Regions from separate parts of the Novibacillus thermophilus genome, predicted to be linked through region 1. Evidence: riboswitches for the same ligand, from Rfam matches in the RefSeq annotation. Region 1 holds a riboswitch; the other holds the start of a gene.
What was found. A riboswitch is a leader RNA that binds a small molecule or an ion and turns the genes downstream of it on or off. The one in region 1 is predicted to bind cobalamin.
Positions count from the first base shown of each region.

Region 1 (15,109 bases):
GGGGATTGTGTGAACATACGATTCGGTTTCGTCGCCATGGCGCTGTCGTTACAAAATGCATCGCCGTCCCAGACGATGACGGTCACCCATTTCAAAAAGTTGGTCGACCGCGAGGCGGCTTTACGGAAAATAACCCGCATCGCTTCGTCCAATTTAACGAATACGTTGCGCATCCTTCGCCACGCCCATGCGTCCGGGATACACGTGTACCGTTTTTCTTCAAGGCTGATCCCCCTCTTCGGACACGATTTAACGAAGGAGTGGGATTTTTTTCGCTACTTGCATAAAGACTTTGAACAACTGGGTGATTTTATTCGCGAAAAACAGATGCGAACGAGCTTTCACCCGGAACATTTTACCCTCATCAATTCGCCCCGTGAAGACGTCGTGAACCATTCCATTGAGGACCTCAAGCGGTATGCCCAAATGTTGGAGGCGATGGGCTTGGACTCCCGCGCTAAAATCGTCCTCCACGTAGGCGGAGGCTACCAAAATAAAACCCGTTCCCTGGAGCGGTTTAAACGCCACTGGTCTCGCGTTCCGAACAACGTGAAGGAGCGGCTGACCCTTGAAAATGACGACAAGACGTACACCGCCGTCGAGACGTTGAACCTCTGCCAGTCACTCGGCGTCCCCATGGTGCTGGACATCCACCACCACCGTTGCCATCATGATGGGACGGATTTGCGGGACTTGGTTCAACCCATTTTTAAAACGTGGCGAGGGACGGGCCTCGTTCCGAAGATCCACGTCTCATCTCCGAAAGACGAAACGGATTTCCGCCGTCACGCAGCGTTTATCGACCCGGATGACCTCATTCCTTTTCTGGACATCGTACGGGAATTCGACCAGGATATTGATGTCATGATTGAAGCGAAACAAAAAGACGAAGCGCTGTTCCAGCTCGTGCAAGAGCTGACGAAGCGCCCCGGTTTTCGACGCATCGACGGCGGGACGGTCAGCTACTGCTGAATCTCTTGCCGGACATTGTCATTTTTTCTTGCGATTTAACACAATATATAGTATGATTATCCAAGAAAGGCTTCTACATATTGAATATAGGAGCGCATGCGGGTGTCTGCTTATAACAGCAGATGAAAAGGGAATCCGGTGAAATTCCGGAACTGCCCCCGCAACTGTGAGTGCGAGCGAAACCTCCGGACCACTGCACATGACGGTGACCGCTGCTTGTGTGGGAAGGGGAGGGAGTAGGATGAAGCACGAGTCAGGAGACCTGCCCGAATGCGATGCTTTTCCGACCTTCGGGGATGGAGCGTCGGTGGCGACACGAGGTGGTTAGCTGCTTTCGGTAGAGCGCCGTGGCAGTTCTGACCCGACATGGTGATCGATTGGTCGCTTGAAGCTCCATCCGGGAAGGATGGAGTTTTTCATTGGGAGAAAGGAGTGTGAAACATGCTCATTGCGTACGATTCTCGCACGGGAAACGTGCGCCGGTTTGTCCGAAAACTGGACGCTGAGAGCGTACAGATTGATGACGGGCTCACCGTCCGTCAACCGTTTGTCGTGGTGACGTACACGACGGGGTTTGGGGAAGTCCCGAAGAAGGTGGACGATTTCCTTAAGGTTAACGGCGAGCATTTAGTGGGCGTGGCGGCCAGCGGCAACCGCAATTGGGGTCAGTCGTTTGCCCGGAGCGCCGATGTGATTGCCGAGAGGTACGGCGTCCCCGTCATATGCAAATTCGAGTTGTCGGGTACGGAACAGGACGTAAAGCAATTTATGGAAAGGGTGGAGGAGCTTTGGCCAGCCGGCACGTTGAGTTGAACAACGAAATGATGATGTTAAAAGACGACTTTTTTCAACTGGACAAAGACCGAGAAGCGGTGGAAGTGTTCATGAAAGAAGTCGATGAGAAGATGATGACCTTCCATTCGCTCAAAGAAAAAATCGACTTCATGATCGAACAAGACTACTATTACAACGTTTACGAGGACTACAGCTTCGATCAGATCGCCCAGGTGTTTGAGACAGCCTACGCTTACGGTTTTACGTTTCAGTCGTACATGGCCGCTTCGAAATTTTACAACGACTACGCTTTGAAAACCGACGATCAAGCCCACTACCTTGAGTATTACGAAGACCGCGTGGCGATCACGGCCCTCTATCTCGGCGGCGGTGACTTGGACAAGGCGATGCGGCTCGTCCGCTCCATGATGGAACAGCGCTACCAGCCGGCGACACCGACGTTCATGAACGCCGGAAAGAAGCGGCGCGGGGAAATGGTCAGCTGTTTTCTCCTAGAGATGGATGACAGTCTCAACTCGATCTCGTTCAACATCGGCACGTCGATGCAACTGTCGAAAATTGGCGGCGGCGTGGCGTTGAACCTGTCTAAGTTGCGGGCGCGAAACGAAGCGATCAAAGGGGTGAAAGGGGCGGCGAGTGGCGTCATCCCGGTGGTGAAACTGTTGGAAGATGCCTTCTCTTACGCGGACCAGCTCGGGCAGCGAAAAGGGGCGGGCGCCGCCTACTTGAACATATTTCACTGGGACGTCGTGGAATTTTTAGATACGAAAAAAATTAATGCCGACGAAAAAATACGCATCAAGTCCCTGTCCATCGGCTTGATTGTACCGAGCAAATTTTTCGAACTGGCTGAAAAGGGCGAGCCGTTTTACGTCTTCGCACCGTATTCCGTCTACAAAGCGTACGGCAAGCATCTAGACGACATGGATATGGACGACATGTACGAGGCCCTCGTGCAAAACGAAAACGTCCAGAAGAAACGCCTCGATGCGAGGGAGATGCTGACAAAAATTGCCGTGACGCAAATGCAGTCGGGATACCCTTACCTCGTGTTCAAAGATAACGCCAACAGAGTCCACGCGTTAAAGGACATCGCCGATATCAAGATGTCGAATTTGTGTACGGAGATTTTTCAGTTGCAGGAGACGTCAACGATTAACGACTACGGTGAAGCAGACGTCATCCGCCGAGACATTAGCTGCAATCTCGGCTCCCTTAACATCGTCAACGTGATGGAATCCGGAAAAATACGCGAATCGGTGCACGAAGGGATGGAGGCCTTGACGGCGGTCTCCGACAAAACGCGCATCACCAACGCACCGAGTGTGCGAAGGGCCAACGAGGAGCTTCACTCCGTCGGATTGGGAGCCATGAATTTGAACGGATTTCTCGCAAAGAACCACATCATGTACGAAAGCGAAGAAGCGAAAGATTTCGTGCGCACCTTTTTCATGATGGTCAACTTCTACTCGCTGGAAAAAAGCAATGAATTGGCCCGGGAGCGCCGGACGACGTTCAAGGACTTTCACAAGAGTGAATACGCCAAAGGGACGTATTTCGAGCAGTACTTGAAGGAAGACTTCAGGCCGCGAACGGAAAAAGTAAAGCGGCTGTTTAACGGCATATACATTCCGGGGATCGCCGATTGGCAGGAGCTCAAAGAAAAAGTGCAGCGAGACGGGCTGTATCACGCGTACCGGCTTGCCATCGCGCCGACGCAAAGCATCAGCTATATACAGAATGCCACGTCCAGCGTGTTGCCCATCGTCGATCACATCGAAAACCGCACGTACGAAAAATCGACCACTTACTATCCGATGCCGTTTTTGTCGAAGCAGAATTACTACTATTACAAATCGGCGTACCACATCGACCAGTTTAAACTCATCGACCTGATTGCGGAAATTCAGCGCCATGTCGACCAGGGAATCAGCACCATTCTGTACGTCAACAGCAACATTTCCACGCGGGAATTGGTGCGCTATTACGTGTACGCCCACAAAAAAGGACTGAAGAGCCTCTACTACACGCGCAACAAACATATTGACGTCGCGGAGTGCACGAGCTGCGCCGTCTAACGAAAACGTTAAGAAAAGGGGAATGGAAAATGGTGGAAGCCGTCAACTGGAACACGCCGGCAGACGGGTTCAGCGAAGCCTTTTTGAAACAAAATATTGCCCAGTTTTGGACCGAAGAAGAAATCGGGGTGTCGCGGGACATTTCGACGTGGGTCACATTAAGTGAAGCAGAACGCGACGTGTACAAAAACGTCCTCGGTGGACTAACGCTTCTCGATACGGAGCAGGGGGGTGAAGGGATGCCGCTCATCCTCCTGCACGTCGACAACTTGCAGCAAAAAGCGGTTTTGTCGTTCATGGGGGCGATGGAACAAATTCACGCCAAAAGTTACAGCCACATCTTTACGACCCTGTGTTCGGAGGAGGAAATTCGGCGCATTTTTGACTGGGTGAAAACACACCCCCTGTTGCAGCGAAAAGCGACCCTCATTCAGCAGCACTACCGGAATTTGTTGAACCCGGATGTTTCGAAAAAGGCATTGTACATGGCGATGGCAGCCAGTGTGTTTTTGGAGAGTTTTCTGTTTTACAGCGGCTTTTTCTACCCGTTGTACCTTGCGGGACAAGGAAAGCTGACGGCGTCTGGTGAAATCATCAATCTGATCATTCGCGACGAGTCCATCCACGGTCTGTACGTGGGAACGATCGCCCAGGGCGTTTACAGCGAGCTGGATGAAAAAGAACAGCGCGCAGCCGACGACGAGCTGTATACCCTGTTGAACGACTTGTACGAGAACGAGATTCGCTACACTGAGGACCTTTACAGCCCGATCGACCTAGTCGACGACGTGAAAGCGTTCGTCCGTTACAATGCGAACAAGGCCCTCATGAATTTGGGGCGCGACCCGCACTTTGCCGAGGAAGACGTGAATCCCATCGTGCTGAACGGACTGAAGACCGATACGAAAAACCACGACTTTTTTAGTGTGAAAGGAAACGGCTACGTCATGGCACTCAACGTGGAGCCGCTCAGGGATGAGGACTTTGTGTTTTAAGACGATGAACTGGACGATCGAGACGTGTTACAATAGGGCCAGACAAACAAGACGGGTTAGGTGAAGCGATTGAAAATATTAGTGACAGGCGGGGCCGGATTTATCGGCTCCAACGTGGTGGACGCCTACATTCGGGAAGGGCACGACGTCGTCGTTGTCGACAACCTCAGTTCCGGAAAAAAGGAGAATGTCCATCCCGACGCTGCGTTTTACTTGATGGATATTCGCTCAGACGACCTTCGCAAAGTGTTTGACATAGAACGACCGGACGTCGTCAATCACCATGCGGCACAAAAATCGGTGCCGAAGTCGGTGGAAGACCCGGTGTTCGATGCCGAGCTGAATGTGGTCGGCTTGCTGAACGTGTTGAACCAGTGCGTCGCCTTTGACGTGAAAAAGGTGATTTTCATCTCCTCCGGGGGAGCCCTCGCCGGAGACGCCGATGTCATTCCGACAGACGAAGAGCACGTTTCAGACATGATTTCGCCTTACGCCATTTCCAAATACGTCGGCGAAAAGTACTTGCACTTTTACGCCGTGACGTACGGTTTGACCTACGTGTCACTGCGTTACGCCAACGTGTACGGTCCGCGCCAAGTGGCAGAAGGGGAGAGCGGTGTCGTTCCGATTTTCATGGAGAACTTTTTTCAAAATCGACCTTCTGAACTGTATGCGTACGCGGATCAGCCGCGGGGTACGACGCGCGACTATGTGTACGTCGACGATGTGGCCCGGGCCAACGTCCTCGCTTTGACAAAGGGCCGCAACGTGCCGATTAACATCGGCACCGGTGTGGAAATGCACATCGAAGACATCTACCGGCAAATGCAAGAAGTGCTGGGGCACGACTTGCCGCTCATTCGCAAAAAGGAACGTGTCGGGGACGTGCGCAGAAGCTGCCTCGACTGTACCCGGGCGAAAGACGTCCTGGGCTGGGAAGCCGAGGTCAGCTTTAAGGAAGGCATAAGGCGTCTCTATCGGTACATGTCGAAAACGAACAGCCCGTGAGTGAAAAGGAGGGGTCTGTCACAAAGACAGATGAAATTTGTGACAGACCCCTTTATTTTTAACGAGGATGAACGTAGTCTGGATAATCCGTGACAATCCCGTCCACACGGATGGATTTTAACCGGTCGGCTTCTGCTCGGTCACGTACCGTCCACGGTGTCGTTTTCATACCGAAACGATGGATGCGCTTCACAAGGGACCGGTCCACCATGTCCTTGTTCGGGTTGACGTAATCGGCGTACTTCGCAAAGTTCCTTAATTCTTTGTCGCTTATCCCTTCATCTCGGTAGCTGATCAGCACCCCGACGGGTACGGAAGGCAACAGTCTGTGGAATTTTTTGACTGAGTCGTGGTTAAACGATTGGACGATGATTTTCCCGTTTCTCGGTTTGTGCAAGTTGCGCTTTTTTAATGCTTTGGCCACTTTGCGCTCAATCCCGGGGTACAGCTCGGGATTTTTTATTTCTATCAAAATGCCGATTTTCCCGCGGTAGCGGTCTAACGCTTCTTCCAAAGTGGGGATGCGCTCTCCGGCAAAGGCAGGATCAAACCAGCTTCCCGCATCGAGGCGCCGAAGTTCTTTAAAAGTTAAATCACCGACCCGGCCAGTGCCGTCCGTCGTCCTGTCCACGGTGACATCGTGAATGAGGACGAGCTTGCCGTCTTTGCTCATTTGGACGTCGAGTTCAAAGTAGTCGGCTTTCATCTGTAAAGCCTTGTCAAAAGCGGCCATGGTGTTCTCCGGGGCATAGCCAGACGCGCCGCGGTGCGCGATGTTCATCACTTTGTGCGGAGGTCCTCCAGCAGCGGCACTGTTTGCGAACGGGGCGACGAGAACGGACAACAACAGGACAGTCACGACTAAAAGACGTTTGAGATTCAGACCCTTCACCAACCACGCCTCCTTTTGGTTCGTGTATTGAAATTTTAATCTGTGGTTATTAATTACTTATTAAGACTGTTTAAAAAATATGTTAAGTCCCTTTGTCTGGCAGGAGGCGTTGGTGAAGGAGGGTGCAATTTAGTGTCGAATGTTATAATAGTAAGGGAACATACATTCTTATACCCGTACAGTGAAAAACGACGGTGGTGGAAAAGCGATGTCCCTCAAGATCGCGCACGTTGACTGCGACTGTTTTTTTGCCGCGGTCGAAATGTTGGACAACCCGAAATTGCGGGGCAAGCCGGTTATCGTTGGAGGCAAGGGCGGACGGGGCGTGGTTGCGACTTGCTCGTACGAAGCTCGCAAGTTTGGCGTCCACTCGGCCATGCCGATGTTCATGGCGCGGCAAAAGTGTCCTCACGGCATTTTTGTCACGCCGAGGCGTGAGCGGTATAAAGAAGTTTCCCGCGCCATTTTTCGCATTTTTCGGCTGTTTACACCCCTGGTCGAACCGGTATCAATCGATGAAGCGTACATGGATTTGTCTCATTACGGGAGCGGGATTGTGGAGGCGGCGCGCAAAATCAAGGAACGAGTCAAAGAGGAGACAGGGATTACCATATCCGTCGGAGTTGCCCCGAACAAATTTCTGGCGAAGCTGGCCAGCGATTTGGAGAAACCGGACGGATTCACGGTCATTCGCAAAGAACAGGCCCAAGACGTGTTGCGCGATCTCCCGGTCAACAAGCTGCGCGGGGTCGGCCCGAGAACAGAGGCGAAGATGCACCGGCTCGGCTGCTACAAAATTTCCGACTTGTACCGGTACGACCTAGCCGAGATGAAGCGCATGTTCGGGAAGCACGGGGAAGTCTTGTACCACTACGCCCGCGGCGAAGATCACCGCACCATTGAAACGCGACGGGAGGCGAAGTCGGTCAGCCGGGAGAAAACGCTCGCCTACGACACGTCTGATCTGGAGGAACTCGCGAACTATTTGCGTGAATTTGCGCACGACGTCGGGAAGTGGTTGCACGAACGAGGGTACTTTGCCCGGACGGTGACAGTGAAAATAAAAGACAGGCGTTTTCGGGAACATTCCAAAAGTGTCACACTTCAGACGTTCACGCAGGATGAAACAGTCATCTGGCGGACCGCTCTCGAATTGCTTCACCAGTTTGAACTCGATGAGGATGTCAGACTGATCGGACTAGGGGTTTCCAACCTGGAGTTACACCCGACTGTTCAACTTAGTTTTTTCGACGGGGAGCTTTTCTAACCTAGAAGAACGTCGTGGTTCCTCTAAGTTAGAAAACAGAAGCAAGCCGTTTCCTCCAACGAACATCACAATTTCATGGAAAGGATCTTACGGGGTCATGAGTGAGGTGGCTTTACTCGCGGTGCTGACAGCCGTTTCATCCACCCAGCCGCGCGCAATCATAGCTTCGATAATGTGTTGGAGGGAGACGATGAAGGCCCCTGTGCGCAAGTCCGTGTCGTACTCTTTTGCTGCTTTGACGACCTTGCGGTAGGCAGTCACCATCATGTCCCGAAGTTTTTCGTTCACTTCTTCCTCTTTCCAGTAGTAGTTCATCAAATTTTGTACCCATTCAAAGTAGGACACGGTGACGCCGCCGGCGTTAGCGAGAATGTCTGGAATGACGAGGACGTCGTTTTCTGACAGTATGCGATCAGCTTCTGGGGTCGTCGGACCGTTTGCCGCTTCGGCGACGATAGTGGCTTTTACGCGGGGAGCATTTTGAGACGTAATGCTGTTTTCCATCGCAGCTGGAATGAGAATGTCGACGTCCAGCTCGAGTAGCTCTTCCAGCTCGATCGTGTATGGAGCTGGGTACTGTCTGACAGTGCCGCTGTCTTTGCACTGTTCCAGCGGTTCGAGCTCTAAACCGTCAGGATCGTAGACAGCCCCTTGCGAATCGCTGACTGCCACAATGCGACACCCGAGTTCGTGCAGCAGTTTGGCCGCAATTCTGCCTGCATTTCCAAAACCTTGTACGGCCACTGTCGCATTTTCCATCGGCTTGTTGAGGTCGTTCATCGCTTCGACGATGGTGTAGACGCAGCCGCGTGCGGTCGCTTCGTTCCTCCCTTCGGACCCGCCGAGAATTAACGGTTTGCCTGTAATGACAGAAGGAGAAAACGCACCGTTTAAACGGCTGAACGAATCTACCATCCACCCCATCACCTGCGGGTTGGTGTAGACGTCAGGGGCGGGAATGTCTTTGTCCGGACCGATGAGGCTGGAAATGGCTTCAATGTAACCTCGACTCACCCGCTGCAATTCGGCCTTGCTCAATTCCCGCGGGTCGCAAATGACGCCGCCTTTCCCCCCGCCAAACGGGAGCCCGATCACACTGCACTTGAACGTCATCCACATCGACAGCGCTTTGACCTCGTCCATCGTGACGTCGGGGTGGAAGCGGATGCCGCCCTTCGTCGGTCCCAGGGCGTCGTTATGTTGTGAGCGAAACCCTTCAAACACTCGTATCGAGCCGTCGTCCATTTTTACCGGAAACGAAACAGAGAGCACCCTCGCGGGCTTTTTCAGAATGTTGACAATGCCGTCGTCTACTCCGAGCAATTGGGCTGCACGATCAATCTGCTGTTTGACAATGTCGTATGGGTTCGTGTTTTCTAACATAGCATCCCGCCTTACGTTCATTTTTGTGAAGTATCAAAAAAAAATTATAAAAAGATTATAATATGATGCTGGCAACTTTTCAATTTACAATTAAGTTACAATGAATCGCCGAAAGGTTTCCTTCCTCTTTATATCGCGTTTGTGAAACGTTATAATAAACGAAGAGCAATGTCTCATATCGTTATGGCGAAGGAGGGACAGCATATGTCGATGTTTTATCACCAATACATGGAAGACATGGTAAAACCGATGCGCGAAGAGCTCACGTCCATCGGATTTAAAGAATTGAGAACGCCAGAGGAAGTCGAAGACGCTCTGGAAAACAATAAAGGCACAACGGTTGTCTTCGTCAATTCCGTTTGCGGTTGCGCTGCTGGACTCGCCCGTCCGGCGATGGCCTATTCCCTCAAGCACAAAGTGACACCAGATCATCTGGTGACTGTATTTGCAGGACAGGACAAAGAGGCGACAGCCAAGGCCCGCGAATACTTCACCGGGTACCCGCCGTCGTCACCGTCCATCGCCTTGCTTAAAGACGGCAAAATCCAGTGGATGATGGAACGCCACCAAATTGAGGGTCGCGAGCCCCAAGAAATCGTGAACGATCTCACGGCCGCCTACGATAAATACTGTAGTTGATTGAAGCTGTCCGATGCCCGGACAGCTTTATTGTCGGCGGGAGGGTGCATGACCGATCGCGGAATCGCCACTCGGAACCGGAATGTGGAGAAACGGGGCGAGGCGCTCCACGACGTCGAGTGGTTTTTCTTCCATCGGGAGGTGCCCGGTCTCTTCTATAATTTCTAAACGGGCGTTCGGGAGGTCCCGCAAGAGGCGCTTGCCGATGTTTAAAGGAACGATGCGGTCGTGGCGCCCCCACAGGAGCAGCGTCGGTTGGCGAATGTCACGCAATTCCATGCTGGACAAGTCGTCTTCACGCGAACGCCCAAACTGGAAGAGAGCGCGGTGAAAATCCCGTTCCTTTAACGGTGTGATGTAACCGTCGTACAGCTCTTCCACGTTCATGTTGCTCAGGTTGTAGTACACGCTTCGCAGCTGCTTGTCGATGCGCTGGGGTGTAAGTAGAAGAGGGAGTACGCAGTACGCGAAAGGCAGGCGAAAAAAGATTTTCTGCCACCGCTTGGCCGACCGCAAGTAGCCGGAAGGAGCAATGAGCACGAGGCGCTGAACCGTTTCCGGAGCGCGCTTGGCCAAGCGCAAAGCGACTTGTCCCCCCATGGAATGGGCCATGACGGTTACTTGACGAATGCCTTCCGCTTGAACGAATGCGTGAAGAGTTTGGGCAAACCCCTCTAAAGTGTAGTGGTAGCTTCTGTCTTTGGCGCTGCGCCCAAATCCCGGCAAGTCGACGGCGTAGACCGTAAAATGGGGGCTTAAGTACGGGAACATGTAGCGCCAAGTAAAAGTGGACGCGAGAAACCCGTGTACCAGCAAGATCACGCGGTCGGCTCTTCCGGCGCGCTGGACAAAGAGCTGTGTGTCAGGCAGTCGGTACATGTGCTCTCGAATGCCCATTCGATCACCCCTTCCTCATATTCTATACGTTACCGTTTCCTGTGGGTGAAACATTAAACCGATCTCTCTCGTGTGTCAAATGGCCTTTGAGTGGCCATAACGTTAAGATAGAGGTGTTGTTAGAAGCGAGGTGAGAGCGCTTGATACGCGTTCGACACATATCGAAACGCTACCGCGATACGGTAGCGGTGGACGATGTCAGTCTCGATGTGCGAGAAGGGGAAGTGTTTGGCTTACTCGGGCCAAATGGTGCCGGCAAAACGACGACCATGGAAATGGTGGAAGGTCTGCGCCCACCTGATACCGGGGAAATTGTCATTGACGGATTGGACGTCGTTCGTGAGCGGCAGCGCGTGAAAAAGGTTATCGGGATTCAGCTGCAAGCGACGGCCTTGTTTGAGCGGTTGACGGTGAGGGAGATGTTGCGCTTGTACGCCAGTTTTTACGGCGAGACACAGCCCACCCAAGACATTTTAAGCCGCTTCCACTTGGAAGAAAAAGCAGAAGACTGGGTGAAACATTTGTCGGGAGGGCAGAAACAGCGCCTCGCGATCGGCCTTGCCGTCATTCACGATCCGAAAGTACTGTTTTTGGACGAACCGACGACCGGTTTAGATCCACAGGCGCGCCGAGGACTGTGGGACATTATTCATACGTTACAGCAATCAGGGAAGACGATCGTTTTGTCGACCCACTACATGGAGGAAGCGGAAGCCCTGTGTGATCGGATTGCGATTATGGATGCCGGTAAAGTGATTGCCCTCGACACCCCTTCTGGCTTGATCCGGAGACTGGATTCTGACAGTGTCGTTGAATTTGTGGTGCCAGACGGCCTTGACGTGTCTCGCTTTCAGTCACTTGCCGGTGTAAAACGGGTGAAGAAAGTGGACGATGGAAAAGGGGTCCAGCTGTTAACGGATGCGTTACAACAGACGCTGAAAGAACTGATTGACCTTTCCGAGCATGGGACGTTTAAAATAAATGGATTGCGCACACGGACAGCCACTTTGGAAGACGTTTTTTTACACCTGACGGGAAAGAGGTTGAAGGATTGATGAAAGGATTTTGGCAGTTGACTTTAACACAGGTGCGGTTGTACGTGCGCAACAGGCAGGCGCTGTTCTGGTCATTTTTTTTCCCGGTCTTCATGATGATGTTGTTGGGCGGCGTCTTGGGAGATGGGAACGGATTCAGCCTTTCCCTCACCGTGGCAGACGACGATCAAAGCAGAGAATCCCGAAGCTTTCTGGCTGAGCTTTCGGAATTGGAGGGGATCGAGGTCCGGCAGGTGGATAGGGCAGGCGGGATGACAGCGCTGGAACAGGGCGATGCGGACATGCTGCTCGTCATTCCGTCCGGTTTCGGTGAAAAAGTTGAACACGGTACAGGTGTTTCAATGAAACTGTATCACGATAAAGAAAACCCCCAGGTGGCCGAAATCGGCAAAACGCTCGTCCACCAGTTCATAGACCGTTGGAACAAGCAGTTGACAGAATTTACACCGCTCATTTCAGTGGAAGACGTCAGTGTGCAAAGTGTGGACATCTCCTACACCGATTTTTTAGTGCCGGGCATTCTCGCGCTGCTGATCATGAACAACAGTCTGAACGGTGTGACGGCGACGATTTCGTCGTGGCGTGAACGCGGCATACTGCGCAGGCTACAGGGAACACCTCTCAGAAGTGCGACGTTCGTCGCCAGCCAGATTGCAGCGCGCTTCCTTTTTAACAGTGCGCAGATCGTCCTCGTGTTGCTCGTAGCGTTGTTCGTCTTCGGTGTGCGCAATAACGGGTCGTGGCTGCTGCTCATGGCCTATGTAATACTCGGAACCTTTACATTTATGGCGATTGGGTTCATCATCGCCAGCGTGGCGAAAAACCCGGAGAGCGCGTCTCCCCTTGCGGGATTGCTGTCTTTTTTTATGATGTTTTTAGGCGGCATTTTTTTTCCCATTCGCGATTTGCCTGTTTGGCTAGCACCGCTCATTCACGTGCTTCCGATCTCGTATTTGGCCGAAGCGCTTCGCGGGATAATGAATGCCAGTGCCGGATGGACGGATCTGTGGCGGGAAGGGCTCGTCCTGTTGGGTTGGTTGATCGGATCGTTTGTCGTGTCTGCGTGGACGTTTAAGTGGGAGGAGGAGAGAGGTTGATTGTGGGAATTGGGCTGGACATCGTGGAAGTGAGCCGCTTCGGCAGTGAAGCGCATCCCCGTCTGGAGGAGAGGATTTTGACCCCGGGAGAACGGGGGCGTGTGCCTGTCAGTGAACGGCGCCGACGAGAGTATGTCGCCGGCCGTTTTGCCGTCAAAGAAGCGACGGCTAAAGCGGCGGGGTGCGGAATCGGAAAAACTGTCGGCTGGCAGGATATCGAGGTGTTGACGGACAGGGCCGGGCGCCCCGCCGTGACTATCTCACCGGAAGTTTTGGCACTCCTCGGGTGGGAAGACGTGTCTATTCACTGCAGTATTACCCATTCTCAACGTCTAGTGGCTGCACAGGTCATCGTCGAGCGGTAGACATAAAGGGGACAAGGCGGACATACATATATAACGCAGGTCGAGGAGGGAAACTGTGTGTATGTGGTAAAGGCACAGGAGATGCGCGAGTTGGATCGCCAAACGATTGAGGATTTGGGCATTCCGTCGACCGTGTTGATGGAAGTGGCCGGTCGTGCCGTGGCGCAAGAAGTGAAGCGACGCAGAAGGGGGAGCTGTAAAGTAACGGTGCTTGCCGGTCACGGCAACAACGGGGGAGATGGTCTCGTTGCAGCACGTCACTTGGCTGAAGCGGGGTACGATACCCACGTCTGGCTTGTCGGGAAAGTAGAGCGGTTCAGTGACGATGCCAGACGTTTCTGGGAAGTCTGTCAACGCCTGTCTATCCCGACCCGTGTTTTTTCCGAAGATCAGCAAGAGGCGTTACAGCGTTCTCTCGACGAAGCGGACGTGGTCGTTGACAGTTTGCTGGGGATCGGTCTGAGCGGAAATGTGCGACCTCCCATGAAGGAGGTCATCCGCATGGTTAATCGTTCCGCCGTTCCCCTCGTCGTCGCCGCCGATGTACCAAGTGGCGTGAATACGGATAACGGAGCTGTGATGGGAGAAGCGATGCGGGCCCATTGTACAGTCACCTTCGCTTTTCCGAAGTGGTGTCACTACTTAGCTCCGGCTGCAGAGTTGGCAGGAGATTGTGTCGTAGCCGATATCGGCATACCGCAATCACTGGCCGCCCAGTACCCCGTCGCTTCCCGCGTCACTGACATGGCGCACTGGGCACAACACGTCGAGCGCCGCCCCGCTTTTTCGCACAAAGGATCGTTCGGTCACGTGCTCGTTGTCGGCGGTAAAGGAGGAATGTCCGGAGCACCTGCCCTCGCCTCCCGGGCAGCTTTAAAAGCCGGGGCGGGGTTGGTGACCACTGCTGTTCCCCGCGGCATTCAATCTGTCGTTGCCGGTTACACACCTGAAACGTTAACGTTAGGTTTCGGTAAAGGGAGTGACGACCGTTGGACGGCGGATTCAGTCATGCCACTCGTCGAACGCGTGAATGATTACGACTCGCTCGCTATCGGACCGGGTTTGGGGCGTTTTCACGGGGATGTCGAGTGGTTGCGAACGCTGTTGAGCGCTGTCGAATCTCCGGTCGTGCTGGATGCCGACGCTTTAAACATTTTGGCTGCCGATTTGCGGCTGTTGGACGATTGCCAAGCTCCTGTCATTTTGACGCCGCATCCGGGTGAGATGGCTCGTCTGTTACAGCGGGAAGTGCCGGATGTTGAACGACACCGTCCGGAAATCGCACGCGAGCTGGCCAGGGAGACAGGCGCCGTTGTCGTGTTAAAAGGGCGTTTTACGATTACCGCCTTTCCTGACGGGCGGCAATTCGTCAATACAACCGGAACGCCGGCCATGGCAAAAGCTGGATCTGGCGATGTACTGACAGGCATGATTGCGGCGAACATCGCTCAAGGAATGTCCCTGGATGTCGCAGTGCCCCTTGCTGTCAGTTTACACGGCTGTGCCGGAGAGGTGGCAGCAGAACGCGATTCGGAGTTCAGCGTCTTGGCTACGGACATCGTAGACCACATCGGAACGGCCTTCAGTGTGGCGAGATCCAACGAACCTCCAGGCTTTACCGACACATTTCCCGGGAAATAGACAATTTCCATAAGGGGATGATCAC
Region 1 covers NZ_CP019699.1:290,159-305,267, forward strand. Annotated here, with positions in the region: gene uvsE (UV DNA damage repair endonuclease UvsE) at 10-972, shown strand; cobalamin riboswitch at 1,056-1,256, shown strand; gene nrdI (class Ib ribonucleoside-diphosphate reductase assembly flavoprotein NrdI) at 1,414-1,785, shown strand; gene nrdE (class 1b ribonucleoside-diphosphate reductase subunit alpha) at 1,794-3,845, shown strand; gene nrdF (class 1b ribonucleoside-diphosphate reductase subunit beta) at 3,878-4,840, shown strand; gene B0W44_RS01630 (NAD-dependent epimerase/dehydratase family protein) at 4,901-5,848, shown strand; gene B0W44_RS01635 (glycerophosphodiester phosphodiesterase) at 5,907-6,731, opposite strand; gene B0W44_RS01640 (DNA polymerase IV) at 6,922-8,007, shown strand; gene B0W44_RS01645 (Glu/Leu/Phe/Val family dehydrogenase) at 8,095-9,390, opposite strand; gene B0W44_RS01650 (BrxA/BrxB family bacilliredoxin) at 9,595-10,029, shown strand; gene B0W44_RS01655 (alpha/beta fold hydrolase) at 10,057-10,926, opposite strand; gene B0W44_RS01660 (ABC transporter ATP-binding protein) at 11,067-11,981, shown strand; gene B0W44_RS01665 (ABC transporter permease) at 11,981-13,078, shown strand; gene acpS (holo-ACP synthase) at 13,081-13,443, shown strand; gene B0W44_RS01675 (NAD(P)H-hydrate dehydratase) at 13,501-15,084, shown strand.

Region 2 (15,109 bases), 1.4 Mb from region 1:
ATGACCCAGTTGTACTCGTGATACCTTTCGCTTCCATTCCGCTTAAATCACGGACGACATCAGCACACGCAGCGTCATGCGTGCAGCAGAGTGGAATGTCAAAAGGGAAGATGCACTCATTTCAATGGCAGCGCCTCAAACGGTCCTTCTCTCCCACTCTCTCACGATGGCCAACAGCTTGGGTGTCCAAGAAGAAGACACGTGTCTGCCGTACCGCCGAGTCTATCTTCGGCAAATGCGGTCTGTTCATAGCATCCTTCAACGTCGCTGAGACCATTCACACAAAGGCAAAAAAAAAGAAGATGTCTGCGAGAGAACACCTTCTGTCAAAATAAGATGGGGAGGAGTTAAAAGGGACTGGACTTCTGCTGGCAGAAATCCAAACACTCCTATTATTTCCCGTTGCAAACCCTTTTAAACATTTAAAGAGTCCCATCGCGATGGTTCACGGTTGTCCTGTCTCGACAACGCTCAACGTCACGTCTTCTCGCGTTGGGTGTAGCGCTGTAACCGTCTACTCAACACGCTCAACCGTTTCTTTAACGAATGTTCCCACCTCACATCGCCGAGTCGCTTGGCGACCCCGAGTAAATCGAGGGCGTTGTCGATTTGGGTTCGGTACAGTTGCTCGGGGTCATCTCCTTCTACCGAGACACAGTCCTCCATCATCTCGACCACGTGAGCACTGTCGACAAAGTCGTCAAAGTTCACGTGGTGGGCTCCGTCTCCTTGGGCATAATCGACTAATAAGTCAAATTCCTCCCGCACGGCGTAATGTATCTCCACACTGCGGCAAATCGGGCAAAACACGATTGGGACGCGATGGACCACGACTCTGTCACTGCGAATAGCGCCGATCGTCCCAATCATACTCGCCCCGCAACAAAAACTCATCAAACCGCCCCCTCCCTCGTCGTAGACGGTACAAACTTTCGTTCATTGTACCACACTCACGTGAAAACGGCAGCATGAAAAATGCGCACAAAAAAAGTGTGATCGGCTGATCACACCGTTTGCGCGTCCGTCACTGTCCGTCTTCTCCGTACATCTCTGCGTATTTTTCAGGTGAAAGCAAGTTTTCCAGCTCTGAAGGATCTTCCATTTCCACGACGATCATCCACCCTTTTTCGTAGGGGGACTCGTTGACGAGTTCCGGGGAATCTTCCAATTCGCCGTTCACTTCCACCACTTTGCCGTTTACGGGGGCGTACAGTTCGGAAACGGTTTTGACCGATTCCACACTGCCGAACGGCTCATTCGCCTGAAGCGTATCCCCAATTTCCGGTAACTCCACAAACACAATATCGCCCAGTTCGGATTGGGCAAAGTCCGTGATTCCGATCCGCACCTTTTTTTCGCCTTCGTCCTTTACCCACTCATGTTCTTCACTGTACTTGAGTTCTTTCGGCAAATTCACGGTGAACCCTCCTGCCACTTCAATTTTGTATGTCCAACACGCGCTTCAAGCGTTGTTCGACCATTTGCAAACCTCTTTCCCCCGCTTGAAAATGGCGTAACTTTCCTTCCTCGTCAAACAGGTAGTACGCCGGCACGTACTCATTTTGAAAAGCGTCGACCACCGCGTGTTGATTGTCGATGATTTGCGGATGCTTCAGTTCATACTTTTCAATCGTCTCTTTGACAGGCTCGATTTCGGTATCTTTTTCAGAGCGGGGCATATGTACACCGACTACTTTAAGATTAGCATCTTTGTACTTTTCGCGCCACTCATTGATATCCGGGAGTGTTTTTTTGCATATACCGCAGCTGATGGACCAGAAGTGTACCAAGACCGGATGCCCTTTCAAATCGTCTTTCGACACTTCTCCGTTTACCCACTCGGTGACATTTTGAAATTCCGGCATTTCTGAACGCAAACGCATCGGCATCGAATTGGACCTCCTCAATTTTTTCGTGAATGGAAACCGAGGGCCTAACACACGTCGGCGCTAGACCCTCAACGTCGTTTAATTCGCTTGAAGCGTCTTTTGACCAGGTTTCCAGTCGGACGGACATAAACCGCCGGTCTGTAAAGCATTTAACACCCGTAACGTTTCATCGACACTGCGACCGATATTTTCGTCCGTCACGACTTGATAACGCACAATCCCTTCCGGATCGATAATGAACAACCCCCTCAGGGCTGTCCCTGTCTCTTCTTCGAGGACACCGTAATCACGGCTGACTTTATGTGTGGTATCAGCAGCAAGGGGGTAGCGAATATCGCCGATACCGTTGTTGTCTCTTGAAATGTTCATCCACGCCCGGTGTGAGTACTTGCTGTCCGTGCTCACGCCGAGGATGTCAGCATCCAGTTCGGCGAACTCATCGTACCGGTCACTCAAAGCGGTGATCTCCGTCGGACAGACAAACGTAAAGTCACGGGGATAGAAAAACAGCACGAGCCACTTCCCTCTGTAGTCAGAGAGGCGGACCGGCTCGTCCAAATTATCCAAATCTTTCGTGCTCTCCATTTCAAAGTCGGGAGCCGGGAGTCCAACGAGTCGTTCTGCCATGAAGTTCCCTCCATTATGTTGTTGTTCCTACTGTGTTTTAGCCAGACAAGCTTAAGGTAACAACTTCCCTACTATAAGTCAATACAATCTCGCGCTCCCTACCATTATGTCCAAAAATGTTCAAATTCTTTCGGTTTAAACCCGACGGTCACCCTCGTTCCGTCCGTCACAATCGGCCGCTTGATCAGTTTTCCTTCAGACGCGAGCAACGCCAACAGCTCGTCTTCGCTAAGCGTCGGGATTTTGTCTTTAAGGCGCTGTTCACGGTACACTTTCCCCGACGTATTGAAAAACTTTTTTATCTCTAGTCCGCTCTTTTGAACTAACTCTTTTAATTCCTCCTTCGACGGAGGATCGTTCACAATGTGCCGCGTCTCGTAGTCGATCCCCCGTTCGTCGAGAAACCGTTTCGCCTTGCGGCATGTCCCGCATTGGGGATACTCGTACACTAGCAACTTCGCCACTTCACATCGCTCCCTTTCAGTGACTACGTTCCATCAGAACATAGCTCCAGCATTTGCTTGCTGCGACTTTTCTCACCTTACCAGTGATTACGTCCGATCAGAACGGTATTCCACATCCGCCACGCCGGCACGTGCGTTGGCCACTCTGGCCATGACAAACAGTAAATCGGACAGCCGGTTTAAATACCGCCGCACGTCATCGTTGATCTGGCCTCTTTTTCCCAAGGTCACGACGCGCCGCTCCGCCCGGCGTGCGACGGCACGGCTTAAGTGCAGTAAGGACGACGGTTCGCACCCCCCCGGGAGAATGAACTGCCGAATCGGCGGGATCTGTGCACTGTAGTGGTCAATTCGCCCTTCCAACCGCGACACCATATCCGCATCGACTCTATAAGGATGCACACGCCTCTCTTGCGCTAAGTCTGCCCCTGCGTCAAACAGTTCGTGTTGTATCAAGGTGAGATCCGTGATGAAATCTTTGTCCCGCTCCGGATCGAGAGACGCTACGACTCGGCCGATGCACGCGTTGCACTCGTCGATGGTACCGTAAGCTTCCACGCGGCTGTCGTCCTTGTCGACCCGCCCCCCGATGACATGGGTACGCCCTTCGTCTCCTTTACGCGTGTAAATGCGCACTCTTTATCGCTCCTTTGTTTAAACGTCATCAGGTCGGTGTTACGATCCGAGCAGCACTTGCGGAACCCCTGACAGCGGATGGCGAACGATCGTCGGACGGGTGCGGTAAACTCTTTGCAAAATGTCAGCTTGTAACACATCAGACGGAGCACCTTCGGCCGCGATATGTCCCCCTTCCATCAACACGATGCGCTCACAAAACTGCGCCGCCAAATTGAGATCGTGTAACACAGCCACGACCGCGGCACCGTGTGCCACCTGCCACTTTTTCACGTATTCGAGGACAGACAACTGGTAGCCGATATCCAGGTAGGTCGTCGGTTCATCGAGCAACAACACCCGAGGTTCCTGGGCTAAAGCCCGGGCGATGGCGACCCGCTGCCGCTCACCCCCGCTCAACTGGGCGACTGACTGCGGGGACATCCCTTCGAGGCCTGTAACCGCCAGAACGTGTTCGACGACCTCCCGGTCACGCGCCGAAGGAGGTTGAAAACGTCCTTGGTACACATGTCTTCCCATCATGACCACATCGTATACAGAAAATGGAACTGGGGTCAATCCCTCCTGTGACACGACGGTTAACTGCTGGGCCCGCTCCCGGACTTTCCACCGTTCCAACAGCCGTCCCCGCAGCGAGACGTTTCCTTCGTCAGGGCGTTCTTCACCGCTCATGATGCGGAGCAGCGTCGTTTTCCCACTCCCGTTTGATCCGATAATCCCGAGAAACTCACCGTCCGTTACGTACAGGTTCACATCGTGCAGGACCGTTTTTCCATGAAACGCTTTACTAACGTGTTCCACGCGAATCACGCCAATCCCTCCCGCCTATGTAAAGCCAGTTGTCACGTCTCAATTCCGGCGAACGTGCCGCCGCAACAAATAGGCGAACAGCGGTGCGCCGATACACGCAGTCAAAACACCTACCGGAAGTTCCCGCGGCGCGAGCAACATGCGGGCAAAAGTATCGGCCCAGATCATGAAGATCGCACCGGCTAACACGGACGACGGCACAAGCACGCGGTGATCTGATCCGACGACGAGGCGCAACATGTGCGGTACGACCAATCCGACAAATCCGATCATCCCGGCAATGGAGACGGCTGCGCCCGTCAACAGAGAAGCCACGATTAAAAGAGTCGTACGCGTTCGCCTCACTGCGACACCCGTATGGTGCGCCACACTGTCACCGAGGACCATGATGTTGAGCTCCCGGCTGTAAAACAGCGCCACCCCCAGACCGACGATTAAATAAGGAACCATCACCATCGCTTCACGCCAGTCCAACAAGGCCACACTCCCCATCATCCAGTAAACAATTTGCTGCAGTTGGTCGTGGGAGAGGGCGATGACGAGGGAGAGGATCGCCCCTAAAAAAGCTTGGACGATCACACCCGACAAAATAAGCGTCTCTAAAGGCCGTTGGGCACTTCCCTTGGCAATGGCGAATACGAGCGCCAACGACAAACTTCCGCCCACGAAAGCGACCAGGGGCAACGTCCAGCGCCCGACCAAGGCGTATTCGATCCCGAAGAAAAAGACGAGGGCTGCTCCGAGGGCTGCTCCCGAGGAGATCCCCAAAATGTACGGATCGGCCAGTGGATTGTGTAACACCCCCTGAAAGATGACACCGGCTACCGCCAACGCGCTGCCGACCAATGCGGCCAGCACAATGCGCGGCAGGCGAATCTGCCACACAATCGTCTCGGCGGTCGCGGGCCAATCGGCTTGTATCCAATTCGTCACCCACGGAATGCGGTCAAACAAAATTTTCCACACCGAAACGAGGGACACGCCTGCACTTCCCCACGAAACCGATAGGCCAATCGTGACCAAAAGGACAATCAGTAGACTCGCGCTCCACCCTATGTATCGATTCCGTCCCACGGTGTCACACCTGTCAATTCACTTCGTCGGGGTAGAACAGTTCGGCCAGTCGGCGCAACCCCTCCGTTAACCGCGGTCCCGGCCGGCTCAACAAACTTTCCTCGATGCCGTACACCCGATTTTCCTTGACAGCCGTGATGTTCGACCACGCGGATCGGTCCGCTACCGCCTGTCGAACGTCTGCTTCTGCATACGTTCCGACAATGACGTCTGGATTTAACGCGACGACGTTTTCTTCAGAGAGCTGCCCCCACCCTTCCAATTGTTCAGCGGCGACATTTTTCCCCCGGCGATGGAAATTAATTCATCGATCGACGTTCCCGCTCCGGCCGTGTACAGCTCCGGGGAAACTTCCAACCAGACGTTGACGCGCTCCTCATCTGGTATGCCGCTCACCCATTCCTCCACTTGACGGACGTCTTCCTGCATCTTGCTCACCATTTCTTCCGCTTCGGCCACCCTGTTCGTCACATTGCCGATCAATTCAATGGAAGCGTACGTGTCTTCAAGACTTTCCCCTTCCGAAACGAGGACCGTCAGCCCTAGATCCCGCAATTTTCCTACCACTTCACCGTTAAGCAATCCGGCGAGCACTAAATCAGGTTCAAGGGCCACAATTTTTTCTACGTTCAGTTCCATCCCGCCCACTTTTTCTTTTTCGTGCACTTGCTCCGGATAGTCGTCGTTATCGGTGACGGCGATGATTTCATCATCCAGCCCTAAGGCGAAGGCGATTTCCGTCACGCTGGGCAAAATGCTCACGATTCGCTCAGGCTCTTTCTCAATCGTGACGTCTACTCCGCTGTCATCCGTCACAGTGAGCGGGTACTGAGTCGCCACACTGTCGTTGGAACGTTCAGTCGTTTCACTGTCTGCCGTTTGACTGTCTGTCGTCTCCACACTCTGTGCGCCGCACGCGCCGAGGACAAGACATGTCACCAACACGAGCAGAAACCGTTTGATCATCTCTTTTCGCTCCCCTACATTCATTTGAGATAGGGGCTACTTCCACGCAGATTAGAAAACCCTCCTACGCCTCATAAGCATAGAAGGGTTCACGAATCCCGTCCCGATGCTATGCTCCTCTCCGCGAAGGAAATAGCCGTCACGAACGACAGGCAGGTCTCCTGGCTTGTGGATCATCGTTCGACCGTCCCTTCCCGTTCACTTGCCGTCGTTAAGCTGTTAGCCGTTTGACGAAGTGCGAACAGTGGTCTTGACAGCGTCACTCCCCACTTACAGTGGCGGGACCGCGCCGGATTTGCACCGGACTTCCCTCTTCACTTTCGACATGCGAAAGACCTGACGTTCTTTTAAGTTGTCGAAATTATTATAAACGATATGGGGCAACAGATCAAACAAATGTTTCCTATCGAATCCAGCGGCGAATCGGAAACACGGGTTCCCGCCCCTTGACAAAACGCAACACACTCTCCCAAGACAGATACAAGACTCCGATCCCTAGCAATACAATGGCCAGAAACACAAACCAAACCGGTGGAAACACGATGACGAGGATCAGCACGGTCAAGGTACTGAGGACGACCGAAAGCGACAAGTACTGGGTCACAAACAGAGCGAAAACGAATGTGAAAAGTCCCGCCAACAGCAACCACGGACTTAAGACGAGCAGTGCCCCGGCGGCGGTGGCAGTTCTTACGGTACTTCCTGTCTGTTGAAAACCGTTAAACAACGGAAATACAGCCCCGACATTGACAGCGATGGCGGCAAGGCAGGCGCCGCCCCATCCGGCTACAATTAGACCGATGAGGCAAGCCAAAAACCCTTTGCAAAAGTCTACGCCTGTCATCGCCAAACTGCGCTTTATCCCGACGGTGTAATAAAGGGGCATACGCCTGGAAAAAAGTTGTCGCCCCCGGCCGCCTGTCAACCAGAAAGCAGGAACTGACCCCAGCAGGTAAGAAAACAGAACCAAAAAGATGAACTTCATCCCGGCCATCCACCTCCAACCCGCGACCTCGACCGACTACTCTTTCCACTACTACTCCATCATATGAGAGCTGTCCCGCCTTCATGATGATTCGTCGACGTTCGTCAGCCAGTAACGTTCGACGAGCGGCATGAGATGCGCCATTTCGTTCGGGTGGAGTCGCCAAACAGCATCACTGGAATCCGGATCAAGGAGGTCATCGTGTGAAAACTTAAGCGCCAGATTTTGACGGTTGTGCTGTTGAAGCATGAAATCCACCAATTGCTGCGCAGCTTCTTTTTTATCGGTCCCGCGTAAAATGCCGACTCCGGTCACGATGTCAATGGAATCCGCATGGCTGGAACCGAGCGGTTGGATGCGGATGTCGACATTCTTTTGCTGCTCCCGCCTGTTCACTTCCTGAAGAGCGGCGTCAGCCGTTGTGAAAAGCAGCGAAACCGTCCCGTCGAGCACTCCGTTTACACCTGGCTGTAAGTCTTCTGAAAACGTTAAAGACATTTCCCTTACCCTTTCAACCCATTGCCGGAGTTCCGTTTCTCCTTCCAGCGCCGCCACATCCACGAGCAATCGGTACCACAATGGTGAAGAAACAGCAGGAACCGTCAAATCCTCTTGCCAGTGGATCAATTCTTCGACCTTTGCCGGTACGCCATCTGGAAAAGATGCCGCATTGTAGACCAGCGCCAACCGTCGAACGGTGACACCGTGCCACAACCCGTCACGGTCCCGGGCGTCGTCAGGAAGGGTCTCAGAAAAAGGAGACACGTACGGCTCAAAAACCCCCTGTGCTGCTAATAAAGCGAGATCGAGGGCATTGTCGCTCCAAAATAAATCTGCACTCGGGTTCCCGTTACTTTCCTGTACACGGCGTTTCAGCTCCTCCTGAGTGCCGAACTCCGTTTGAACTGAAATGCCGGTAGACGACGTAAAATTGTCAAAAATATCCGGCACGCGGTGGTCACTTGCGATCCACACCCGTAGATGTCCGCTGCCTCCCCGTTCGGCCTCCGGCAATGTTTGCGGTTCATTGGGCTCAGCTGAACAGCTGATTAAAGTGAGTACGAGTACAACGGTCGACACAAGCTTATAGGCGTTCACAGTTATCTTCCTTCCCTTTTGCAGACAGAAACCCGGAATCAGAAGATTCCGGGATTTACCTCACCTCGTATTGCGACACGCCCCGGATTGGAGGGGTCAAGGAATCAACCGGAAGAGACGTCACCTGTCTTTGCCCTCCGAAAGGGTTCCGGGGATGCGGTTTGTTCCGTTTCCCCCTCGGCCTGTTGGATTGTCTCCAGGATTGGCGTCCCTCCCTTCGTTTCCGTCTCCTTCATCAGGGGTGTCTTCGTCTTCCGGAGACCCGTCGTCTGAACCATCTCCGTCACCTGGATGATCAGGCCCCCTTTCATTGCCGTTTCCTCTTCCATTGCCTTCACCTTCATCAGGTGGTCCTTCCTGTTCAGAAGGCTGTTCCTCATCGACGTCCTCTTCTTCTTGATCCTCTTCAGGCGGTTCGCTCCCTTCCGGAGGCGTGATGACAACCGTCGCTGTGTTCGATTCTTCCCCTGTTTCCCCCGTTTCCGGATTAACGGGGACGACGTAGTAGTGGTACGTGATTCCTCCTGCCAACTGTCCGAAGAGTTCGGAGAGACCACCGTCTTTTTCAGGAACTTCTATCTTGCTGTCGGTAAAGCGGCCACCGTCCGCCTCCCCGATCAATTCGGCTTCTGTCGATTCTCCTTTTATGCGGTATACGTTGTATCGCACCCGGTCGTCCTCAGCCGTCCATCCGAGAGTGACCGCTTGCGCCTCTGCGTCATAGCTCGCCCTGAGGTCGGTAATTTTCGTTAACTGTATCGGTTCGCGCACTTTCTCTACGCCTTCAGGTTTGGCAAAGCTCTCGGCCGGCATGCCTTCCAGTGCTTCCGCCATCACGCGGGCGAACAGCGCCGCAGGTCCCCGCGGGCCACCGCTGCTCTCCCCGACCTCGTGTTCCTGGTCTTCGTCTCTTCCCATGTATATCGCCGTCACGTATTGCGGCGTGTAGCCGACAAACCAGATGCGCGTACTGTCGTTTGTCGTCCCCGTTTTTCCAGCCACTTCCCTGCCGGGGATGCGCGCCCGAGTCCCCGTCCCTTCATTGACGACTGCTTTCAGCATCTCCGTCATGTAGTACGCCGTTTGGGCACTCATCACCTCTTTCACTTCCGGATCGTCCACCCGGACCTCGGCACCGTCCGGTCCTTCAATCTTGTTAATCGCGTGGGCTTCCACTAACACTCCCTGGTTGGCAAAGGCGCTGTACGCCTGAGCCATCTCCACCGTCGTCGCCGTATTCGCTCCAAGGGTCAAACTGTAAGCATCGTCAGCGCTGAGCTCTTCTTCGATGTTCATCCCGAGACTCGTGGCAAAGTCGTATCCGGTTTTCACGCCGACAACATCACGCAGTGTGCGCACCGCCGCTGCATTGTACGAATGCTTCAGCGCATCGATCATGTACGTCGTCCCGTGATACGTGCCGCCGGCGTTTTTCGGCCACGGCTGGCCGTCGTTCCCCTCGATCGGTCGGTCTTCCACAGTGTCGTACGGTTTCATCCCTTTGAACTCGATGGCCGGCGCGTACGTGACAAGGGGCTTCATCGCCGATCCCGGCTGCACGCGCGCGTCATATGAGCGATTAAAATTTTGGCCCTCGTAATCTCGGCCGCCTGCTACAGCCACGATTTCGCCCGTCTCTGGATCCAGCATCGTCAACCCGCTCTCAACCTTCCCGTACTCGCCGTCGGGCGGAAACAAGTCATCGTCACTGTACGCTTTTTCCACCGCTTCTTGCGCTTGGCGGTTCAAGTTCGTGTAAATTTTAAACCCGCCGCGGTTTAATTCATCTTCACTCAGTCCGTACCGTTCCGCCGCCTCTTGGCGGACAAGGTCCAGATAGGCGTCGTACTTGTTGCCCCCTTCGTGCTCCACCACTTCGATTTCTTCTGCCATCGCTTCTTCTTTTTCTTTAGCCGTGATAAATCCTTCTTGTTCCATCAGTTCCAAAACGAGGTTGCGCCTCTCAATGGCTTTGTCCATGTTCGATTTAGGAGAATACGTGCTCGGCGCTTTCGGGATGGCTGCCAACATCGCCGCTTCACTGAGGCTAATCGTTTCTTTCTCACCGTTGGTCCGCACTGTCTTTCCGAAATACCAATCGGCTGCCGTCTCCACACCGTATTTACCGTGACCAAACAAAATTTGGTTTAAGTACATTTCCAGTATTTGGTCTTTCGAATAGTTCAATTCCAAATTAATGGCAATCATCGCTTCTTTTACTTTGCGGCTAAACGCCTTTTCATTTGTCAAAAAGACATTGCGCGCCAACTGCATCGTGATCGTGCTGCTTCCCTCTTTCAAGCTCCACGTCTTTAAGTCGACCCAGATGGCGCGGAGAATGGCGCGGGGATCCACGCCGTAGTGGTCGTAAAAACGCCGGTCTTCAACTGCGATAAACGCTTGCCCCAAATACTCCGGCATTTCGTCTAACTCGACGTATTCACGGTCCTCTTCAGCCAATTGCCCGAACTGGTTCCCTTCGTCGTCGAGAAAGACAGACGTCTGGGGCATCGTCAACTTGTCCTCGTCTATTACGTAATTTCCCGCCAAAATGACGGCGGAACATCCTCCCATCACGAGGAAAACTGTGGCGACGATGACGAGCAAAATCCACTTTATATTGAAGAGACGTCGTTTTTTGGCCTTGTCCTTTTTGTTGAAACGTTCCTTTCTACTGCGCCCTTTTAACGCCTTGCGATTGGCGTAAGAACGTGTTGAGTCGTTCACGGGGCATACCTCCTGCAGTGCATTCTACCCCAACACGGCGGGAATGGCGACAACCATTTTGACATTAGAAACCCAATCTACCAATGAAAAACGGTATTCTGTCAGGATAAGTTCGCTCAAACCGTTCAACACTACCGATCATCGCCGTTTTTCGGTACCATGCGGCAATTTTGTACGTTTTTATGTAAGACGTATGTCGCCTCAAACGGTTTCAGTACGATTTCCTGATCGTTTATCCTGGCGCATTGTGATCAAAAAAAACCGATTCCGCGAAGAACCGGATGTCTCACTGCAATTACTGTTCGGTCCGTTTCCCCTTCTCCTGCTTCTCGCTCCACTTAAAGACCTTGTTCAACACACGGTAAATCCGCTTCGATTCTTTAGCACACAACGGCCCTAAAATCGCTAAGATGAGGACGTAAAGGGCAGAAAACGGCTTTATGATTGATGCCAGGCCAGCCGATATGCCCAAGTTCGCCACAATAATGGTGAATTCCCCGCGAGCCATAATCGTCAAGCCGATATTGGACGACGCTTTATGTGAGTACCCTGCTTTTCTCCCGGCAATCATACCCGCCACGACATTGGCTAAAATCGTCAATGCGACTGCTCCCAACGCCATCCAGACGGCTCCACCGAGCGATAGAGGGTCAATCGTCAATCCAAAACTAAAGAAGAACAGCGCTCCGAAAAAGTCCCGGAACGGTGTGACTAGTCTTTCTATCCGCTTACTCTGTTCTGTCTCAGACAAAGCGAGCCCGAACAGCAACGCGCCAATCGCCTGCGCCACATACAGCGTCTCTGAAAAACCCGCGACGAAAAACAAGGCGGCAAACACTACAATTATAAATATTTCATCGGACGTTATATTGAGGAGCTTGTTCAAAACAGGGGTCCCTTTTCGCGCGATGACGAAAAACACCAACATGTATCCGATAGACATGAGGACGGAAAGGACGGTTCCTCCCGCCGAAGTCGCCCCGCCGAGAAGCAATCCAGACATGACGGACAGGAAGACAGCCAGGAATATATCGTCAAACAAGATCATGCCCAAGATTAATTCTGTTTCCGGATTACCGGTACGCCTAAGATCGACTAGTACTTTCGCTACGATGGCCGTAGAGGATACAGACAACATTCCGGCAATGATCAGCGTTTCATATAACGGAAGGCCCATCACAAACCCGTATGCTAAACCAAACACAAAATTCAGTACGACGTAAACAGTCCCGCCAAAAATAATGGAGGGACCCGATTGAACCAGTTTGTTTACTGAAAATTCCAGCCCAAGGTAGAACAGCAAGAACAGAACCCCGATTTGCCCGAGAAAACTAATAATCTCAGCACTCTCTACAAATGTCAAGTCAATGATCCCAATGGTTGGGGCATGCGGGCCAACCAACATGCCGACTAAAATGAGAAAGGGAATGATCGAGAATTTCAATTTCCCGGCGATGACAGATGCAATCGCCACTAAAACGAGCGCGACTCCGACCTCAAAAACCATTTGCTCCATCCAACAATCAATCCTCTTTATTGGATAACAACTGCTTGATGACGGCTTTTAATTCTCTTCTCTCACCGCATATGACAACCGTATCCCCAGCTTCGATGACGGCTTCTGTACCTGGGTTGAGCAACTTTTTGAGGTTCTTTTTGACAATGGCAATTACCGTCACCCCGTATTGATTTCGAAAATCTATTTCACCAATCGTTTTATTGACTGCCGGTGCATATTTCTCCACTTTAAACCATTCGAACACTAAATCGTCAAAAGCAAACTCAACGGATTCAAGAGCTTTTGGCTTGTAAATCATACCTCCAAGGATAGCCGCCACTTGCCGTGATTCGGAATCGTTGAACGTGACACTCGAAATACTTTCGTCAGGATCATCTTCATCAAAATGGTAAATTTCCCTTCTCCCGTCGTCGTGAACGACAATGACCACTTTGTCCTCGTTGTGGGTCAATATCTCAAATTTTCGTCCAATGCCTGGAAGGTCGCTTTCCCTTATGTCCAACAAACATTCACTCCTTTAAATGCTTCGCCTCTGAACATACCAACTGAGTGCTCACACTCATTATAGGGAATCGAAAACGGGGTTTCAAACAGAATCCTCCTTGCACGATGTTACAGTTTGACATTCAGTTTGATGATTTCGGCTTCCACGGCGGCCCGGATGGCAATGGCAATGAGCGGCCCGACAATTAAGCCGACGACCCCAAACACGTACAAGCCGAAGTAGAGCGACATCAATGTCGCCAACGGGGACAGTCCGATGTGGTGCCCCATCACTTTAGGCTCCGACACCCGTCGGAACACAATAATTGTGGCGGTAAGCAACAACAGCTGGATGCCAAAAGCCGTGTCCCCGACGATGAATGTGTACAGGGCCCACGGCGCCAACACGACAATCGAGCCAATAACCGGAATGAGGTCAATGAGCCAAATCAACACTGACATAATGAGCGCGTGCGGCGATCCTGCTAACTTCAACCATATGTAAGAAAGGGCGAAGACGACCAAACTCAACAAAAACTGAGCTTTAAAAAAACCGGTAAACACTCTGCCAATTTGACTGAAGACGTAGCGGATTTTTTGTCCCGTCTCTTCTTTGAACACGTGATAAAATTTTGACTTGATGTTCGGCAGATCCAAACTGACCAGAAAAAGGGCAATGAGGTAGATTAACGCCACGACGACAAAGTTCGATACGTCCTGAACAAAAGACGTCACAGTTGGCAAAATTTGTTCGATGAGAGATTGAGCTTTGTCCACGAGGATCTGGCTCTGCCTTTCCAGCTCGGCGACCAGTAAGTCACTCTCGGGGATGTCTGAGATCCGGTCGTAAAAATCGAGAATCACTCGGTCCATCAACAGGCGAATCTCTGTAATGTAAAACGGGAGCTGGTTGACAAAGTTCACCGTCTCTCGGACGAGTTTGGTGACAGCAAAGTAAAGCACGAGGGCGGTAAATGCCAGAAACAGCGTAAACACGATCGTGACGGCCGGTAACCGTTTCGGCAGTTTCAAGTATTTTTGCGCCGCTTTGACGAGGGGTTCCAGCAACAACGCCGTGAGATAAGCCAGAATAAAGGGCACGAACATAGGAAAGTAAATGTACAAAACGATGCAAGCCGCGACAGCAAGCAATAACAAAACGATCTTTTTCCCGGAGATCGGAAGCAACGTCATGGACGACCTTATCACCTTTCGCTTACAATTTCTCTACTAGTATATCTTAATTTTCATTCGTTGGATATACGTTTTTAAACGTGTCAAACACCCCGCCGACCATGGCCAGCGGGGTGTCACGATCGACACATTTATGCTCCTGCCTGCTGTTGACCCTTCTGAGCAGGTGCGCGGCGATTCAATGTGATCTGATACGCAACGAACAGGACAAAAATTCCTAAGCCAATCAAGTCAGTATAACCTTCCGGATAAATTAACAACAATCCGGTTACGACCGCAATCGTCCGAAAAGGCCAATTCAGCTCCCGATACCAGTAACCGATCATAGCCGCTCCGATGGCGATCATCCCTAACATGGCCGTCAACAAAGCCCTACCGATTTCTAAAGGAGTTGTATCAATCATCAACAGCTGGGGATGTAAGACGAACATGTATGGAATGATAAAGGCGGCAATGGCCAGTTTGGAGGCATTGACACCGGTACGGATCGGTTCGCCGCCAGAGATTCCCGTCGCTGCAAAGGCAGCCAGTGCAACTGGCGGAGTGATGTCGGCCACAATTCCAAAGTAGAACACAAACATGTGGGCCGCCAGGATTGGAATCGCCACTTCCAGTTCTGTATTTAACGCGACAATGG
Region 2 covers NZ_CP019699.1:1,718,895-1,734,003, reverse strand. Annotated here, with positions in the region: gene B0W44_RS08645 (acyl-CoA mutase large subunit family protein) at 1-37, opposite strand, end outside; gene B0W44_RS18095 (hypothetical protein) at 77-271, shown strand; gene B0W44_RS08640 (hypothetical protein) at 478-894, opposite strand; gene gcvH (glycine cleavage system protein GcvH) at 1,025-1,417, opposite strand; gene B0W44_RS08630 (redoxin domain-containing protein) at 1,437-1,883, opposite strand; gene B0W44_RS08625 (peroxiredoxin) at 1,968-2,516, opposite strand; gene B0W44_RS08620 (arsenate reductase family protein) at 2,621-2,980, opposite strand; gene B0W44_RS08615 (cob(I)yrinic acid a,c-diamide adenosyltransferase) at 3,068-3,616, opposite strand; gene B0W44_RS08610 (heme ABC transporter ATP-binding protein) at 3,656-4,426, opposite strand; gene B0W44_RS08605 (FecCD family ABC transporter permease) at 4,466-5,500, opposite strand; partial or broken gene B0W44_RS08595 (ABC transporter substrate-binding protein) at 5,514-6,466, opposite strand; cobalamin riboswitch at 6,601-6,821, opposite strand; gene B0W44_RS08590 (glycerol-3-phosphate acyltransferase) at 6,870-7,451, opposite strand; gene B0W44_RS08585 (ABC transporter substrate-binding protein) at 7,533-8,549, opposite strand; gene B0W44_RS08580 (transglycosylase domain-containing protein) at 8,670-11,276, opposite strand; gene B0W44_RS08575 (cation:proton antiporter) at 11,572-12,792, opposite strand; gene B0W44_RS08570 (cation:proton antiporter regulatory subunit) at 12,800-13,297, opposite strand; gene ytvI (sporulation integral membrane protein YtvI) at 13,408-14,472, opposite strand; gene B0W44_RS08560 (TRAP transporter permease) at 14,604-15,109, opposite strand, start outside.
Region 2: linked by a shared signal. The riboswitch ahead of B0W44_RS08595 (ABC transporter substrate-binding protein) and the one ahead of nrdI (class Ib ribonucleoside-diphosphate reductase assembly flavoprotein NrdI) in region 1 are both predicted to bind cobalamin.